2 regions of the Clostridium sp. ATCC BAA-442 genome follow, and region 1 is predicted to be linked to the other one. Evidence: a T-box and tRNA genes for the amino acid it is inferred to sense, from the RefSeq annotation. Region 1 holds a T-box; the other holds one or more tRNA genes.
The links. A T-box is a leader RNA that pairs with one kind of tRNA and senses whether it is charged. The one in region 1 lies ahead of ileS (isoleucine--tRNA ligase), so its partner is inferred to be a tRNA-Ile.
Positions count from the first base shown of each region.

Region 1 (11,907 bases):
GATCAAGGAGCTGAAAAAGCGGCTGGGGGTGCGCTCGACCAAGCCGTCCAGCCGGGCCTATTTTGACCTCTATGCCATGCGCTTTTTTCCGGACTATCAGAACGGCTCCGCTTTCCTGGAGCGGACGCTGGAGCGCGCCCAGCCCAGCCTGGGCTACTATCCCCTGGCCGCCCTGTTGGCCAACACGCGCAACAACCTGGTGATCACCACCAATTTCGACAGCTTGGTGGAGGACGCCCTGTTTATTTACACGGATAAAAGGCCCATCGTCATCAGCCACGAGCTGCTGGCCCAGTACATCAACTTCAACACCAGCCGGCCCATCATCGCCAAGCTCCACCGGGGCCTGTTCTTTGACCCCCTCAACCGGGCCGAGCAGGTCAACGGCCTGTCGAAGCAGTGGAAGGATATCCTGCGGGAGGCCTTCAAGCGTTATACCCCCGTGGTGATCGGCTATGCCGGGGGCGACCACAGCCTGATGGACTTTCTGAAGGAGACCGAGTGCCTGAGCGGCCTCTACTGGTGCTACCGCCACGACGAGCCGCCGGAGGAGATTCAGAAGGTGGTGGAGCGCCACGGCGGATACTTTATCCCCATTGAGGGCTTTGACGAGATGATGTACCTGATGGGGCAGCGGTTCGGCTATACTGACCCCTGCGAGCATATCGAAAGCGCGGCTGAGCAGCGGGTGAGGGACTATCAGGAGCAGGTCAAGGCATTTCAGGAGAAGCTGCGGGCCGCGGAGACCCCCAGCGAGACCCAGAGCGCCATCCTCCGGGCCATGGACGCCAAACAGCGGGAGGAGCTTCAGCGGCTGGACCGCCGCATCGAGCTGGACGAGGAGGACGGGGAGGCCTACTGGGAGCGGGGAAAGCTCTACTATTTTGCCAACGACTATGCCCAGGCGCTGGAGGACTTCACCAAAGCCAAAGAGTTGGGAATGGAGGACAGCAGGCTCTACTGGTACCTGGGTGTCTGCAACCACCAGAGGGATCCGGAACAGGCCATACGGGACTACAGCCGGTCGCTGGAGCTGAAGGAGACTTCGGAGGTATACCGCAATCGGGGCCTGTGCTTTACCATTGTGAAGATGTATGACAAAGCTGTTCTTGACTTTACCAGGGCAATTGAACTGCCGCCGGGGGACAAGAGGCTTTACAGGGAGCGGGGCAGCGCTTACTGGAATCTGGAGGAGTACGAAAAGGCCCAGGCCGATTATGAGAAGGCGCTGGAGCTGGAACCGGCCGATGCGGGGCTCTATACGACCTTGGGCGATGTGCAGAAAAGGCTTGGAGAGGTGCAGGAGTCCCTGCAGAGCTACCAAAAGGCCATCCAGATCGACCCCAATTGCGCAAGAGCCTATAACAACCGGGGTGTTCTCTACGCCCATCAGGGAGAATATCAAAAGGCGTTGATCGAACAGCGTAGGGCAGTCAAACTCGCCCCCAATAGTGCAATCTATCATGCAAACGTAGGAGATGACTTCAACCACTTGGAGCGCTATAGCGAAGCGGTCACAAGCTGCAACAAGGCCATCAAGCTGGATCCAGGCTACGCCAAGGCATACAGCATCCGTGCCGATGCCTATGAGGGGCTGGAGCAGACAGAGAAGGCCGAGCGGGACCGGGAGACCTATCGCAAACTGACGGAAAAACAGGAGGAGACGCCGCAGGCATAGCCGCCGCAGCGCTGCGGCGTCCTGTCCGTTTTCTATCTGCTATCTGCGGAATTACTCACCCACCACGGCGGCGCAGCGGTCGCACAGCTGGTTGTGGTGGCCGTCGGCGCCGATGTGCTCGCTGTGGTTCCAGCAGCGGGGGCACTTGGGGGACTCGTCCAGGGCGACGGCGATGGTGCAGGGGATGAGGCAGTCCTCGCTCTTCTCCCCCTCCACGGCCCCGGTGGTGACGGTGACCTTGGAGACGATGCACAGGGAGGCCAGATCCACCCCGGCCAGGAAGGCGGCGTCGGACTCGGACACGGAGAGGGTCACGTCGGTGTCCTGGGCCTTCTTGAACACGCCGGCGTTACGGGCATTCTCCAGGGCCTTGTTCACCGCGTCGCGGAGGCTGACCAGCTTCGCCCAGCGCTCCCGGGCGGCCGCGTCCAGGGCAAAGGCGGCGTTGTCGCCGGGCATGTCGTTGAACAGGACGCTTTCGGCGTTTACGCCCTGGGCGTGCTTCATGGCGTGCCAGATCTCGTCGGAGGTGAAGGCCAGGATGGGGGCGATGAGCCGGGTCATGCCGTCCAGGATGTGGTACAGGGCGGTCTGGGCGGAGCGGCGCTCGGCCTCGGCGCCGCAGTAGAGCCGGTCCTTGATGATGTCCAGGTAGAAGTTGGACATGTCCACCACGCAGAAGTTGTAGACGGCGCGGTAGACGGCGTGGAACTCATAGCGGTCGTAGGCGGCGCGGGCGGTCTTGGCCAGCTCGTTGAAGGTGTGCAGGGCGTAGCGGTCCAGCTCCATCAGGTTTTCCGCCGGCACCAGATCCCGGTCGGGCTCGAAGTCGCACAGGTTGCCCAGCATGTAGCGGGCGGTGTTGCGGATTTTCAGATAGGCCTGGGAGAGCTGCTTCATGATGTCCTTGGAGATGCGCATGTCCTGGGTGTAGTCGGCGGAGGCCACCCACAGGCGGAGCATGTCTGCGCCGTAGTCCTTGATGACCTCGTCGGGGGAGACGGCGTTGCCCAGGGACTTGTGCATGGCCTTGCCCTCGCCGTCCACCGTCCAGCCGTGGGTGGCGATCTGCTTGTAGGGGGCCACACCGTTCACGGCGATGGAGGTGAGCATGCTCGACTGGAACCAGCCGCGGTACTGGTCGCCGCCCTCCAGGTAGAGGTCGGCGGGGTACTTGAGGTAGGGGCGCTCGGCCGCCACGGCGGCCCAGGTGGAGCCGGAGTCGAACCACACGTCCATGATGTCGGTCTCTTTGGTGAAGTGGGCCTTGCCGCACTTGGGGCAGACGAAGCCCTGGGGCAGCAGCTCGGCGGCCTCCCGGTCAAACCAGACGTTGGAGCCGTGCTCCCGGAAGAGGGCGGCCACGTGGGCGATGGTCTCGGGGGTGACGATATCGGCCCCGCAGTCCTCGCAGTAGAAGATGGGGATGGGCACGCCCCAGACGCGCTGGCGGCTGATGCACCAGTCGTTGCGCTCGGTGATCATGGAGGTCATGCGCTCCTTGCCCCACTCGGGCTTCCACTGGATGGAGTCGCAGGCCTTCACCGCCGCGTCCTTGATGGCGTCCACGGAGCAGAACCACTGCTCGGTGGCCCGGTAGATGATGGGGTGCTTGCACCGCCAGCAGTGGGGGTAGGAGTGGGTGATGTTCTCCTTGGCCACCAGGAAGCCCTCGGCCTCCAGATCGGCCACCACCATGTCGTTGCCCTTGGCGTAGAACTGGCCGTTGTAGCGCTCGTCGGTCATGACGCCCTTGGCGTTGACGGGCACGGGCACGCCGATGTGGGTCAGGCCCGCCTTGTCGTACTGCTGGCAGATCTGGAAGTCCTCTGCGCCGAAGCCGGGGGCGGTGTGGACGCAGCCGGAGCCGGCGTCCAGGGTGACATGCTCGCCGTTGAGGATGACGCTCTCCCGGTCGAAGAGGGGGTGCTTGGCGCGCATCAGCTCGAACTCGCTGCCCTTGAGGGTGGCCAGCACGGTGCAGGCGGCGTAGTCAATGCCCGCGGCCTTGCACACGCTCTCGGCCAGATCCTGAGCCAGCACGTACACATCGCCGCCCGGCACCTGGAGGAGCACGTAGTCGAACTCCGCGTTGAGGCAGATGGCGTAGTTGCCGGGGATCGTCCAGGGGGTGGTGGTCCAGATCACGAAGTAGGTGCGGGACAGGTCGGCATACTGGCCCAGCTTGCCCTTGTCGTCGGCCACGGGGAACTTGACGAAGATGGTGGTGCAGGGGTCGTCGGCGTACTCAATCTCGGCCTCGGCCAGGGCGGTCTGGTCAAAGGGGCACCAGTACACCGGCTTCATGCCCTTGTAGATGAGGCCCTTCTCCGCCATCTTGCCAAAGACCTCGATCTGCTTGGCCTCAAACTCGGGCAGCAGGGTGATATAGGGGTTCTCCCACTCCCCCAGCACGCCCAGGCGCTGGAACTGGCCGGTCATCTTCTCGATGTAGCTCTCGGCGTATTCCCGGCACTTGGTGCGGAACTGGGCGGTGGTCATCTCGTCCCGCTTTACCTTCTTGTCCTTCAGAACGGCGGACTCGATGGGCAGGCCGTGGGTGTCCCAGCCGGGTACATAGGGGGCGCACCAGCCGGTCATGTTGCGGTGCTTGACGATCATATCCTTGAGGATCTTGTTCAGGGCGGTGCCGATGTGGATGTTGCCGTTGGCGTAGGGAGGGCCGTCGTGGAGGACAAAGGTGGGCTTGCCCTCGTTGCGCTTCACCATCTTGTGGTAGAGGTCGTGGTCATACATCTCCTGGAGCATCTCCGGCTCCCGCTTGGGCAGGCCCGCCCGCATGGGGAAGTCGGTCTGGGGCAGGTGGACGGTCTGGTTGTAGTCCATGGGTCAGTTCTCCTTTATCTTTGATATAAAAACAGGTTGGTGTAAAGGCGTGCGCCCTTGCCGAAATTGGCAAAAACAAAACGCGCCTTTGTCTCCTGTAAGAGACAAAGGCGCAAACCTCTGCGGTACCACTCTCATTGCCGCGGCGTGCCGCGGCCCCTCGAAGGCCGGTAACGGGGCCAGCCGTTCCCGCTTACTGCCCCAGGGGGGATTCGGCGGGACGCTCGGAGGTGATCTTCCCAGCCCTTCCCTGTCCGCCTTGCACCAAAACGGCGGCTCTCTGCGCAGGGGCGGGGACGGTACTCGTCCTCTTCTCGGCGTTTTGCGAAATAAAAGATACTCGGAGACACGAAACAACGTGTCTCCGAGTATCTTACCCGTTAAATGCCCTTCTGTCAAGGGGGTTTACTTGATTTCATAGTCCTTGCCGAACTGGAGGTGGTCAAAATCGATGCGGCGGGTGGGCTCGGTGGGCTCCTCAGCCTCCTCCGGACCGTGGGAACGGCTCAGCTCCAGCAGCTCGGCATACAGGCCGCCGTCCTTCTCCTTGGCGCCGCCGCCGAGATCCACCGTGTCCTCCGCGTCCTCCTCCGGCGCCTCACCGGCCACCAGCTTCTCCACGCTCTGGGAGATGTCCTGGGCGGCAGAGGCAACCTGGTCCACTACAGGCTCCGCCGGGGCGGAGAGCTTGGACAGTCCGTTGAGGTAGTCCATCTCGTGCTGATAGAGCTCCTTGAGCTTGCCCACATAGGCGGCGGTGGCGTTCTGGGCGGCGGTGAGGCGCATCTGCTCACTGCGGATGTCCTGCTGCAGCTCCGTAATGCGGGCCTTGGCCTCCGTCTCCGCGTTCTTCAGCAGCTCGGTCTTCTTGGCCTCCGCCTGGGCCACCAGCTCGTCGGCCATCTTCTGGGCGGTAAGCAGGGCCTTGCGCATGGCCTCCTCGGTGGAGCGGTACTCCTCCACCTTGTCCACCAGTACCTTCATCTTGGCCTTGAGGGTGGCGTTTTCCTTATAGAGCGTGGTGTAGTCCGCCGTCAGTACGTCCAGAAATTCATCCACCATCGCCATGTTATAGCCGCCGAAGGACGCCTTGGCAAAGGCGTGCTCGGAAACTTCCTGTGGTGTCAGCATAACGTCATTCCCCCGATTTGTTCATGTCTTCCCCACCCGATGCTCCGCATCGGGCGGGAACCCCCTCTTTGGCATCTGCCGGGCAATGTGGATTCGCCCGGCATCCGTGTTTTGGCGGTGCCAAAACGCTTGAAACGCCGGACTCCCGGCGGGACAACCCGGACATTTTCCTGTCCTGAAGAGCAGTTCAGAAATACAGCCCGTTGTTCTCCAGTTCGTCAATCAGATCGCCTAAAATATCCACGTTGTAGGGCGTAATAATATAAGTAGAGATGGCCACCTTTTTGATTTTGCCCTCATTGGCATAGGCCACGCCGGAGAGGAAATCCAGCAGGCGGCGGGCGATATCCTTGTTGGTGGACTCCAGGTTGAGCACCACCGTGCGCTTCTCCCGCAGGTGGTCGGCGATCTCGCTGGCGTTCTCGAAGCGCTCGGGCTTGACCAGCACCACCTGAAGCTGGGTGGTGGTGTGGATATTGACCACCTTGTTGCTCCGGCGCTCGTTCTCCACGGGGAAGATGGGGCCGGTGCTGTCCTGGGCCTTGGGGGCCTTCCGCTCCAGGCGGTCGCCGCCGGTGCGGTCCATGCGCTCGCTGCGGGAGACGGGCTCGAAGTCGTCAAACTCCTCCTCTTCCTCTTCGTCCTCATAGGGGCGGGCCAGGCGCTTGAGTTCATCTAAAAATCCCATTTCGGTAACCTCCCGAATTTGTTCTATCCTTTGTGCATGGGAGGACGGGGCCCAAACAGGGCGGTACCCACCCGGACCAGGGTGGCCCCTTCCCGCACGGCGTCCTCAAAGTCGCCGCTCATACCCATGGAAAGACAGTCAAAGCTAGTCTTATTATCATCCATCTGACTTCTTATGTCAACATAAAGCTGACGCATTTTTGCAAAAAACGGGCGGTTTCCGTCCGGCCCGGCGGCCACGGGAGGGATTGCCATGAGCCCCCGCAGGCGCACATGGGGGCTGCCAACCGCCTGGGCGGCCAGGGCGGACAGCTCCTCCGGGGAAATGCCGCTCTTGGACGCCTCCCCGCCGATGTTGACCTCCAGCAGGATGTCCTGTACCAGCTCCAGCTTGGCGGCCTGGGCCTCGATGGCCTCCAGCAGGTGCTCGGAGCCCACCGACTCAATGAGCTCCACCCGGCCCACTACCTGCCGCACCTTGTTGGTCTGAAGGTGGCCGATGAAGTGGAGGGCCGCGCCGGCGTAGGCGTCGTCGTCCAGGTGGGCGGTCATCTCCTGCACCCGGTTTTCACCGCAGATGGTGACGCCGGCGGCAATGGCCTGCCGGATGGTGTCGGAGGTCTGCACCTTGGTGGCCGCCACCAGGGTGACCTCCGACGGCTCCCGACCCGCCTGCCGGGCGGCGGCGGCGATTTTCTCATTTACCAGCGCAATGCGCTCTGCAAGGGACATGTGTCATTACCTCCCTGTCTATGACTGCGTGATCACTTTTCCGTCAAAGAGCTCCACCGAGGAGAGGATTACCTCGTCGCCGGCCCGCAGGGCCTTTTTGCCGTCCGAGCCGTCTGCGGACTTCACCAGGGCGAAATCCTCCAGCTGGGCCAGGATGGTGACGGGCTTGAACTCCGCCTGCTGGCCCACCAGGACGTACACGCCGGTGACCAGCTCCTGCTTTTCCTCCTCCGTCTCCGGGTCGGTGACGGTCCGCTCCTCCACGCGCACTGCCTGCGTAGGCACGCGGATGCCGGTCTGACTGTCAAAGACCAGCTCCACCGTCTGCTTTCGGAGCAGGGTGGTCTCAGACAGATAGCGGTCGGAGGACAGCACTACGGCCACCCGGCCGTTCTCCGGGGTCTCCCCTACCCGCTCCACCTTCATGTCCACCTCGCCCGACCAGTCCCGGGAGAAGCGGACGGTGACGGTGCGGCCCTCGATGAGCCGCCCGGCCTCCTCCTCGCCCATGGCGCAGACAAAGTACCAGGTGGCATCGGTGACCAGCTTGCCCACCGCGCCGGCGTCCGGCTGGGGCCGCTGGCGGTCGAGCTGGCTGAGCTGGCCGGGGGTGATGGTCTCCAGCAGACCGGGGGTGAGCAGGCTCTCATAGCCGTCGGTCTGCCCGGAAAAGACTCCCGCCTGACTGGCGGTGAGGCGGCTGGTGTCCTGGGCGGCCTGGGCGCTCAGCGCCGCAATCTGGGCGTCCACCGCGTCAATGGAGGACTGGATGGCGGCGGCGGCATCGCCGTCCTCTTCCCCGCCGTTGAAGGTGAAGTCCCGCTTGTAGACCAGGCTCTTGAGCAGCAGGGTCTCGTCCTCCAGCCGGGTGAGATCCCCGGTGGACACCGAGGAGCGCAGGGCCACGATGGCGTCGATAACCTGCTGGCTGAGCTGGGAGGAGTCGCCGCCGCTCTGGGTCCGCTCCAGGGCGTATTGGAGCTGCTCCTTTTCCATGGTCAGGCTCTGTAGCTCCTCCTTCCGCGCCAGGCCGGAGTCATTCTGGTAGAGCAGGGCCACCGTCTCCCCGCGGGAGACCTTCTCCCCCTCCTCGGGCAGCAGATCCACAATCCCGCCGGGACTGGCGAGCACGCTCTCCTCCCGCACCAGAAAGCCGGTGGCCTCCAGACTGTCGTCCACAGTGTAGGCGTAGGACAGCACCAGGGTATAGGGATCGCGGAAGCTCCGCCAGGCGGACACGCCCAGATACACCAGGACGGCCGCCAGCAGCAGCAGCATGACAATTCGGTTGATCAGGGTTCCTTGCTTCATGGCAGCTCCTTAGTCTGCCGCCCCCTCCGCCTCCAGAGAGATGGCCCGCTCCGGCACAATGGTGGAGATGGCGTGCTTGTAAATGACCTGCTGCTTGTCCCCCGTCATAAGTACCACCACAAAGGCGTCGTAGCCCGTGATCTGTCCCCGGAGCTGATAGCCATTCATCAGAAATACGGTCAGGCTGGCGTGGGACTTGCGGGCGCGGAGCAGAAACAGGTCTTGCAGGTTATTGGTCTTTTGCATGTGGATGCACTCCTTCTATCTATAAGATGCATCCAATATATACCAATTATCGGGCGGATTTCGTCGAAACGGCGCGGGGCTGTGTCTCTTCGGCGTTTTCCCCCACGGCCCCCGCCAAACTTGGAAGCGAGTGCGCTGTACCCGCCTGGGCAAGGCCGCCACGGACTGCGGTGGGCCGGAATTGCCCTAGGTTTGACTGTGGCTTCCGCGTAGGGGCGGCCCTTGTGGCCGCCCGGCCGAGCGATGGGGCTGCGGGCGGTGCGCGGTCAAATCAGGCTCTTCCGAAGCGCTTTTCCAGCTTCTGGCGGGTCAGCTCAATGGCCACCGGCCGCCCGTGGGGGCAATATTTGCTCCCCGGCGGACAGGTCCGCCGGGGGCCCCGAGAGGATTCTACATCCTCGGGGCAAGTGAATTGCCCCTGCGGCAAGGTTTTCGCCGGAGGCGAAAACACTTGGACGCGCCAAAGGCGCGAAGCGCGGTCAAATCAGGCTCTACCGAAGCGCTTTTCTAGCTGCTGGCGGGTCAGCTCAATGGCCACCGGCCGCCCGTGGGGACAATATTTGACCGCGCCGGACATGACCGCCTGGGCCACCTTGAGCAGCTCGGCGGGGCTGTTCTTCTGGCCGCCCTTGATGGCCGCCTTGCAGGCCATGGTGTGGAGCAGGGCGTCCCGGGCCGCGCCTGGATCGGCAGAGCCGCCGGTGAGCAGGCGGCCGGCCAGCTCGGAGAGCACGTCGGGGATCTCCCCGGCGGCCACGTCGCTGGGGGCGGCCCGGACGATCAGCGCCCCGCCGCCGAAGTCCTCCGCCTCAAAGCCGAAGCGCCCCAGCAGCGGGAGCTGGGCCAGCAGGGCGGCCCCCTCCTCCGCCGGAGGGGTGAACACCACCGGCTCCAGCAGGGCCTGTACCATAGGCTGGTAGCCCTCGGCCTTCATCCGGTCGAAGTTCAGCCGCTCGTGGGCGGCGTGCTTGTCGATGAAGAGCACCTTGTCTCCCTGCTCCACTACAATGTAGGTGTTGAGCACCTCCCCCGCCATGCGCCAGGGCTCCTCCTCCGAAGGGGGCGCAGAGGCCGCCCCTGCCGGCTGGGCGGGCGCGGCTTCGGCCGGACGGATGTGGGCATCCGCCCCTACGGGCCGGACGGTGGAGATGGGTGCGCCGGAGGCAGGGGCGGATTCAGCCGGGCGGGCACGGCCGTCCGTTCGCGCGTGCGGCGCGGCGGAGGTTGGGGGGGCGGAGATGCCGCTCCCGGCGGGGACAGGTGCGGCTTCGGCCGGGCGGATATGGGTGGCCACCCCGGCGGGCTGGGTGGTGGAGATGGGGGCGCCGGAGACGCCGTTCCCGGCAGGGGATGCAGGGGCGGCCCCTGTGGCCCGGGGGGCGGTGAAGTCGTGGAGGGGCAGGGCCGCTGCGGGCCGTTCCGCGGTTCGGCGGAACTCCTCCAGGGTCATCTCCCGGTAGGTGGGGGCCGCCGGAGCGGGCTCCGCCGGGCGGAGGGGAGACTGCGCAGGCCGCCCCCCCTCCGCCGGGCGCGGGGGCTCCACCTGGAGGGACGGCCGGGTGCGGTCGGCCTCCAGAGTGGACTTGACGGCATAGTACACCGCGTCAAAGACCTTCTTGTCGCTGCCGAACTTGACCTCCTGCTTGGTGGGGTGTACGTTGACATCCACCGCGTTGAGCCGGGTGGTCAGGTGGAGGACGCAGCCGGGAAATTTGCCCACCATCTTCTGGTTGGCGTAGGCCTCCTCCAGGGCGGCCATCATGGTGCGGCTCTTCACATACCGGCCGTTGACAAAAAAGTGCTGGTAGCCCCGGGTGCCCCGGCAGCAGGTGGGCAGGGAGACAAAGCCGGACACCGACATATCCTCCCCCGAGCCCTTCACCGGCGTGAAGCCCAGGGCCATATCCCGGCCCAGCACGGCGTAGAGGGCCGACTGCACCTGCCCGTCGCCGGGGGTGAGCAGCTCCTGCTTGCCGTCCCGGAGGAACTTGACGCTCACCTCCGGGTGGGACAGGGCCACCCGCTGCACCATGGCGAAGCAGGCCGCCCCCTCGGCGGCGTCCTTTTTCAGGAACTTGAGCCGGGCGGGGGTGTTGTAGAACAGGTCGCGCACCACCATTGTGGTGCCCTGGGGGCAGCCGGCCTCTTCCCGGTGCACCACCGCGCCCCCCTCCAGGGAGAGGGCGGCCCCCAAATCCTCCTCCGCCGTGCGGGTGAGCAGCTCGATGCGGGAGACGGCGGAGATGGCCGCCAGAGCCTCCCCCCGGAAGCCCAGGGTGCCGATGGCCTCCAGATCGTACTCGGTGCGCAGTTTGCTGGTGGCGTGGCGGAGAAAGGCGGTCTCCGCCTCGGCGGCGGCGATGCCGCAGCCGTTGTCGGTAACCCGGATGAGGCTCATGCCGCCGTGCTGGATCTCCACGGTCAGGGCGTCCGCCCCGGCGTCGATAGCGTTCTCCATGAGCTCCTTGACCACCGACGCGGGCCGCTCCACCACCTCGCCGGCGGCGATCAGATCGGCCACGTGGGGATCTAATTGCAGAATGTGGGGCATAGAAGCACCTGCTTTCTAAAAAGGGAAAATGGGGCCCCCGCCGAAGCCCAGCGAAGCGGGTTCGGTGGGGAGAGGAGGCACAGCGGAACGAGCGGGCTTTGCCGTATACGGCAAAGCGAGGAATGGGCAAGTTTGTGCCGACGAAGAAGCGCCTGCGTTCCAAGCGGGGAAATAAGCGTAGGGGCGACCCTTGTGGCCGCCCGCGGGCGGCGGGGAGGGCCCTCCCTACGCTCCCAGGACGGCGGAGGCGAGAATCAGGGCGTTGAGCACCATGTGCAGGGCGATGGGGCTCCAGATGGAGCCGCCGTTGTCGTAGCACCAGGTCAGGGCCAGGGACATGGGCACATACTGGAGGAACAGCAGCAGGTAGCGGAAATCCACCGTGCCGTAGGAATAGACGAACTGCCAGACGCAGTAAAGGGCAAAAACCAGGGTGGAGAGCACATAGCCCAGCACCCGGCTGTACCGCCGGGTGGCGCCGAAGAGCAGGCCGCGGAACAGAGGCTCCTCCACCAGGGGCATGAGCACCACCAGGATCACCACCGTGGCCGCCGGGGAGAGGGCAAACTGCTGGGCGTAGCTCTCCGGGTTGGGATTCTGTACCGGCAGGGGAATGAGCATGACCAGCAGATGGAGCACCCCCGCCCCGACGAGCCCGGTGCCGAAGGCGAACAGGTTTTCCGGCAGCCAGTCCAGCAGCAGGTCAAACCCGTGCCGCAGGAAC
Region 1 is NZ_CAXSQB010000015.1:262-12,168, reverse strand. Features, by position in the region: gene ACESY8_RS08390 (tetratricopeptide repeat protein) at 1-1,678, shown strand, start outside; gene ileS (isoleucine--tRNA ligase) at 1,730-4,525, opposite strand; T-box leader at 4,623-4,850, opposite strand; gene ACESY8_RS08380 (DivIVA domain-containing protein) at 4,931-5,656, opposite strand; gene ACESY8_RS08375 (cell division protein SepF) at 5,844-6,344, opposite strand; gene ACESY8_RS08370 (YggS family pyridoxal phosphate-dependent enzyme) at 6,368-7,075, opposite strand; gene ACESY8_RS08365 (biotin/lipoyl attachment domain-containing protein) at 7,094-8,386, opposite strand; gene hfq (RNA chaperone Hfq) at 8,396-8,632, opposite strand; gene mutL (DNA mismatch repair endonuclease MutL) at 9,117-11,183, opposite strand; partial or broken gene ACESY8_RS08350 (CPBP family intramembrane glutamic endopeptidase) at 11,409-11,907, opposite strand, start outside.

Region 2 (3,261 bases), on a different contig from region 1:
GGGGATCGGGGGGAAGGGAGAGGGGGGATAAAGGGGGCCATCAAGAGGGGGACCTTTTCTTTCTCTCTCCCTTGCTTTCGTTTTGCTTTTGAAATGCTTTTCGCCGCCTACTGTCGAGCTCTGGCTCGGATACGGCCAGCCGTCACAGCCTGTTAAGCGATACACCCGTGTGGGTTGATAGCCTCCCTCGTCTCCTGCAACTGCGGGGCGGCATATATACCCCTTTCGGGGTATGCTGCGGGTTTGGTCAGGCTTTCCGCGGGTCTGACAGCATTATTATTTTAGTTCGGCCTCTTCCAATGGCTGGCCCTTGTTGTCCAGCAACCGCTGCCCCACCGAACCGCCCGGTGTTATGTTCACAAATGAATCCCATTTCTCTTGAGCCGCTTCATTGACAGCTCATGGAACACGTCCCATTCCGTCGTTCCTTTACGAACTACCCCTACGTCTTTTGGCTTTGGCCATACGATGTCTTTCTCTTGTTCTTTTCTCCAGCGCTCTGAGTAATCGCAAAACTTTTTCAGTCTATCCCAGTATTCTTTTGACTGTTCCCAAGGGCGTAAGTCGTTATTGTATGCTGTCTGTGCATGTCTGAGCAGTTCAAATGGATCTCCCATTGTGGTTATCACTCCAGTTTTGGTGCCACCGCCCGCCTCATGCGGATAGGCGCGGCATATCAAATTCGTGCTTGCATTAGCACCCGCGGAAGTAATTGCAAATTCTTCTAAGCATAAATATCTCCTTCTGGAGCCGAGAGGCGGCATTGAGCCGCCACACGTCCGCGACGTAACGGGCCGCCGCAGGCGCTTCTGCTACAGCACTCGGCATATTTTTGGTTATCTAATACAAGTGCTCATTAGGATCATAAATGCCAAATTCCAAACCATTCCATTAAGGTCGTCTTTCTGCTTTGCTTTGAAAGCTAAATAAGCATTTACAACCATAAGAACAAGGCAGATAAGTTCTGCAATGATTATGAGTACACCACTCACTTTACACCATCCCATTTTTGCAACTTTTTGTGCGCTTCCCGCTTAGATTATCACACGCCTGTGCCGCAACACCGGAGCGACCGGCAGCCAGTCTCGCATACAGACGCAGTTTTCAGCAGGCATTGTCATTCTCTCTGAGGGCTTGCGCTACGCTCAGATCATCCGGGCGCTACCCGGCCTCTGGAGGCCATCAGCAGACTCGAACTGCTGCAACGGCATACACCGCTCTACCCATTCCTTTATGGCCGTATATAAGGCGGATTCCGTCTCTACACGCTCCGCCGGGCGCAGCCGCTTTCTATGTGTCGGCACACCGGTGCAGGTCATAGCTGCCACCGCTTCCGCCTCCATGACAGGCGGGCGTCATGTCCCTTCTCCGGGGCCGTCAGACGCTCTAGGCTACCCGGTATAGTGTCTTTCCACAGTCAGCTCCGTGGCCTTTAGAGCGGTCTAATAAATTGGTTACCGCGAAAAGTGCGGGTCACCAAGCCCAAGGCCGGAATCGAACCGGCGTCCACTATACCAAATCAGGGTATCGCTCTCACCATTGAGCTACAAGGGCATATTGCACACAGTAGGGGCAGCGACTACACCGCCGCCACCCCCTCTGCGTGAAGGAGGAAAAGGGGGCGGAAAGAGAGTGGGAGCGCAGGGGCATACGCCCCCACACTCCCATTTTAAATCAATTTTTTGGTTTAGCTGCCCTTTAAAGGTTAATCTTCAAATTTTATCTGTATTTTACTCGACCTGTTAGATAATCTAGCGATACTTCATAGTAGTCTGCCAGAGCAATCAGCGCAGTCATATTGGGCTTTGCCTCCCCGCGCTCATATTTTCTTACTGCGCTGCGCGGAAGCCCGCACAGTTCTGACACTACCGCCATACTCCTAACAGGCTTTTTCTCCTCCCTCAACCTCCTGAGTCTTTCCTTAAACTCATTCAAGGGCTATCCCTCCTTCGGCGGGTCTGGGAGGGGCATCCAGTGGGTGATTTTACCCGCACTGGGCCCAATATCCGTCATCCATTCACCCCACAAAATCCAACCTACAGATGTTCCAATGCGCTCACAACGCACGATAACTCTCTGCTTTTCCTCCGGCAACCTCTCCTTGACGCTGATCCACTCACTCATGCTGTCCGCCCTCCCCGTCGTTGATGTTGCCTATAATTTCTTCCTCCCCCGTCCATGCGTATCCTGGCATCAAGTCAGATAGATAGATTGCTGGCATTCCTCCGATAAAGGTTCCGCCGTGTTCCTGAACCCATACCACCTCATGGGTGCAACCACGGCTGCATTTTACAATGTCCCCAACAAACACTTTCTTCCCGTTCTTGTCGGTCAGGCCGGTATACTCGCAGACCGTGGCGGGGTCAACTTCAAAGAATCCGCCTAGCATGATCCCTTTTGTGGGCGGGTCTGCCCTGGCCGATACCAACCGCGGTAGAATGTACGCTCCAGGCATAAAGTCGGCATCTTCCGGGACAGCCACAATGTTTCCCTCCACCCACTCTCCATTATCCAGCCGCTTGGCTTTGAAAAGGATTTCTCTCATTGTTTTTCCTCCATCATCGTTAAAGCCTTCTGCAAGCAAGCCTGTATCTCTTCACTGATAGCAGCATTGCTCTTTGCGAATGTACTGTCTAAGTAGTTTTTGTCATGGTAAGCAAGAGTTTCTAGAGCTAACGCAACACGAATGTACTCTTCTGACGTTTTGCATACACACTCAGGGGATTTCATTGGGCACCTCCGATGATCTCGTCCAATGTGGCCCGCCTTATGCTCCTCAGCGTAGGAAACGTTTCATCAAGGTTATCAAGACTGCCCTTATAGTTGTCTTCGTCATCATACATGTAAAATGTCTGTCCCACTATATCAACGTATGCCAATGTTTTAACAACTGGATATAGCACTTTGATAGCCTTCGCCCTCTCCACCTCCTGCTCCGTCCAGCGTGGCTTGCGGATGATGCGGTCGGGGTGGTTGATAGCTTCTGTCAAAATAGCGCCAAATTCTTGACCGTTTTCTCCAATGGCTTGTCCATCAGAGCCAATAGAAAAGGCAAACTCTCCAACCGGAAAATTCACCGATATAATTTCTCCAACCTCAACCCCCAGCACCTCGCAAATTCTAGGCTTGTCCATGTTGTCCCCCCTCCTTGATTTTCAGGTACTTTTCGATGGCTTCGTCCAGGTTGGCATCCCCCTTTGTGTATGGCACCCAGCAGCTTCCGTCCTCTTTCCGGTACTGGCAGCCCTCGTTCTCATCCCA
Region 2 is NZ_CAXSQB010000045.1:135-3,395, reverse strand. Features, by position in the region: gene ACESY8_RS15475 (hypothetical protein) at 357-617, opposite strand; tRNA gene ACESY8_RS15470 (tRNA-Ile) at 1,480-1,554, opposite strand; gene ACESY8_RS15465 (helix-turn-helix domain-containing protein) at 1,720-1,935, opposite strand; gene ACESY8_RS15460 (DUF551 domain-containing protein) at 1,939-2,124, opposite strand; gene ACESY8_RS15455 (YopX family protein) at 2,117-2,545, opposite strand; gene ACESY8_RS15450 (hypothetical protein) at 2,542-2,730, opposite strand; gene ACESY8_RS15445 (hypothetical protein) at 2,727-3,134, opposite strand; partial or broken gene ACESY8_RS15440 (hypothetical protein) at 3,121-3,261, opposite strand, start outside.
Region 2: it encodes a tRNA-Ile, which carries the amino acid that the T-box ahead of ileS (isoleucine--tRNA ligase) is inferred to sense. The anticodon was not compared.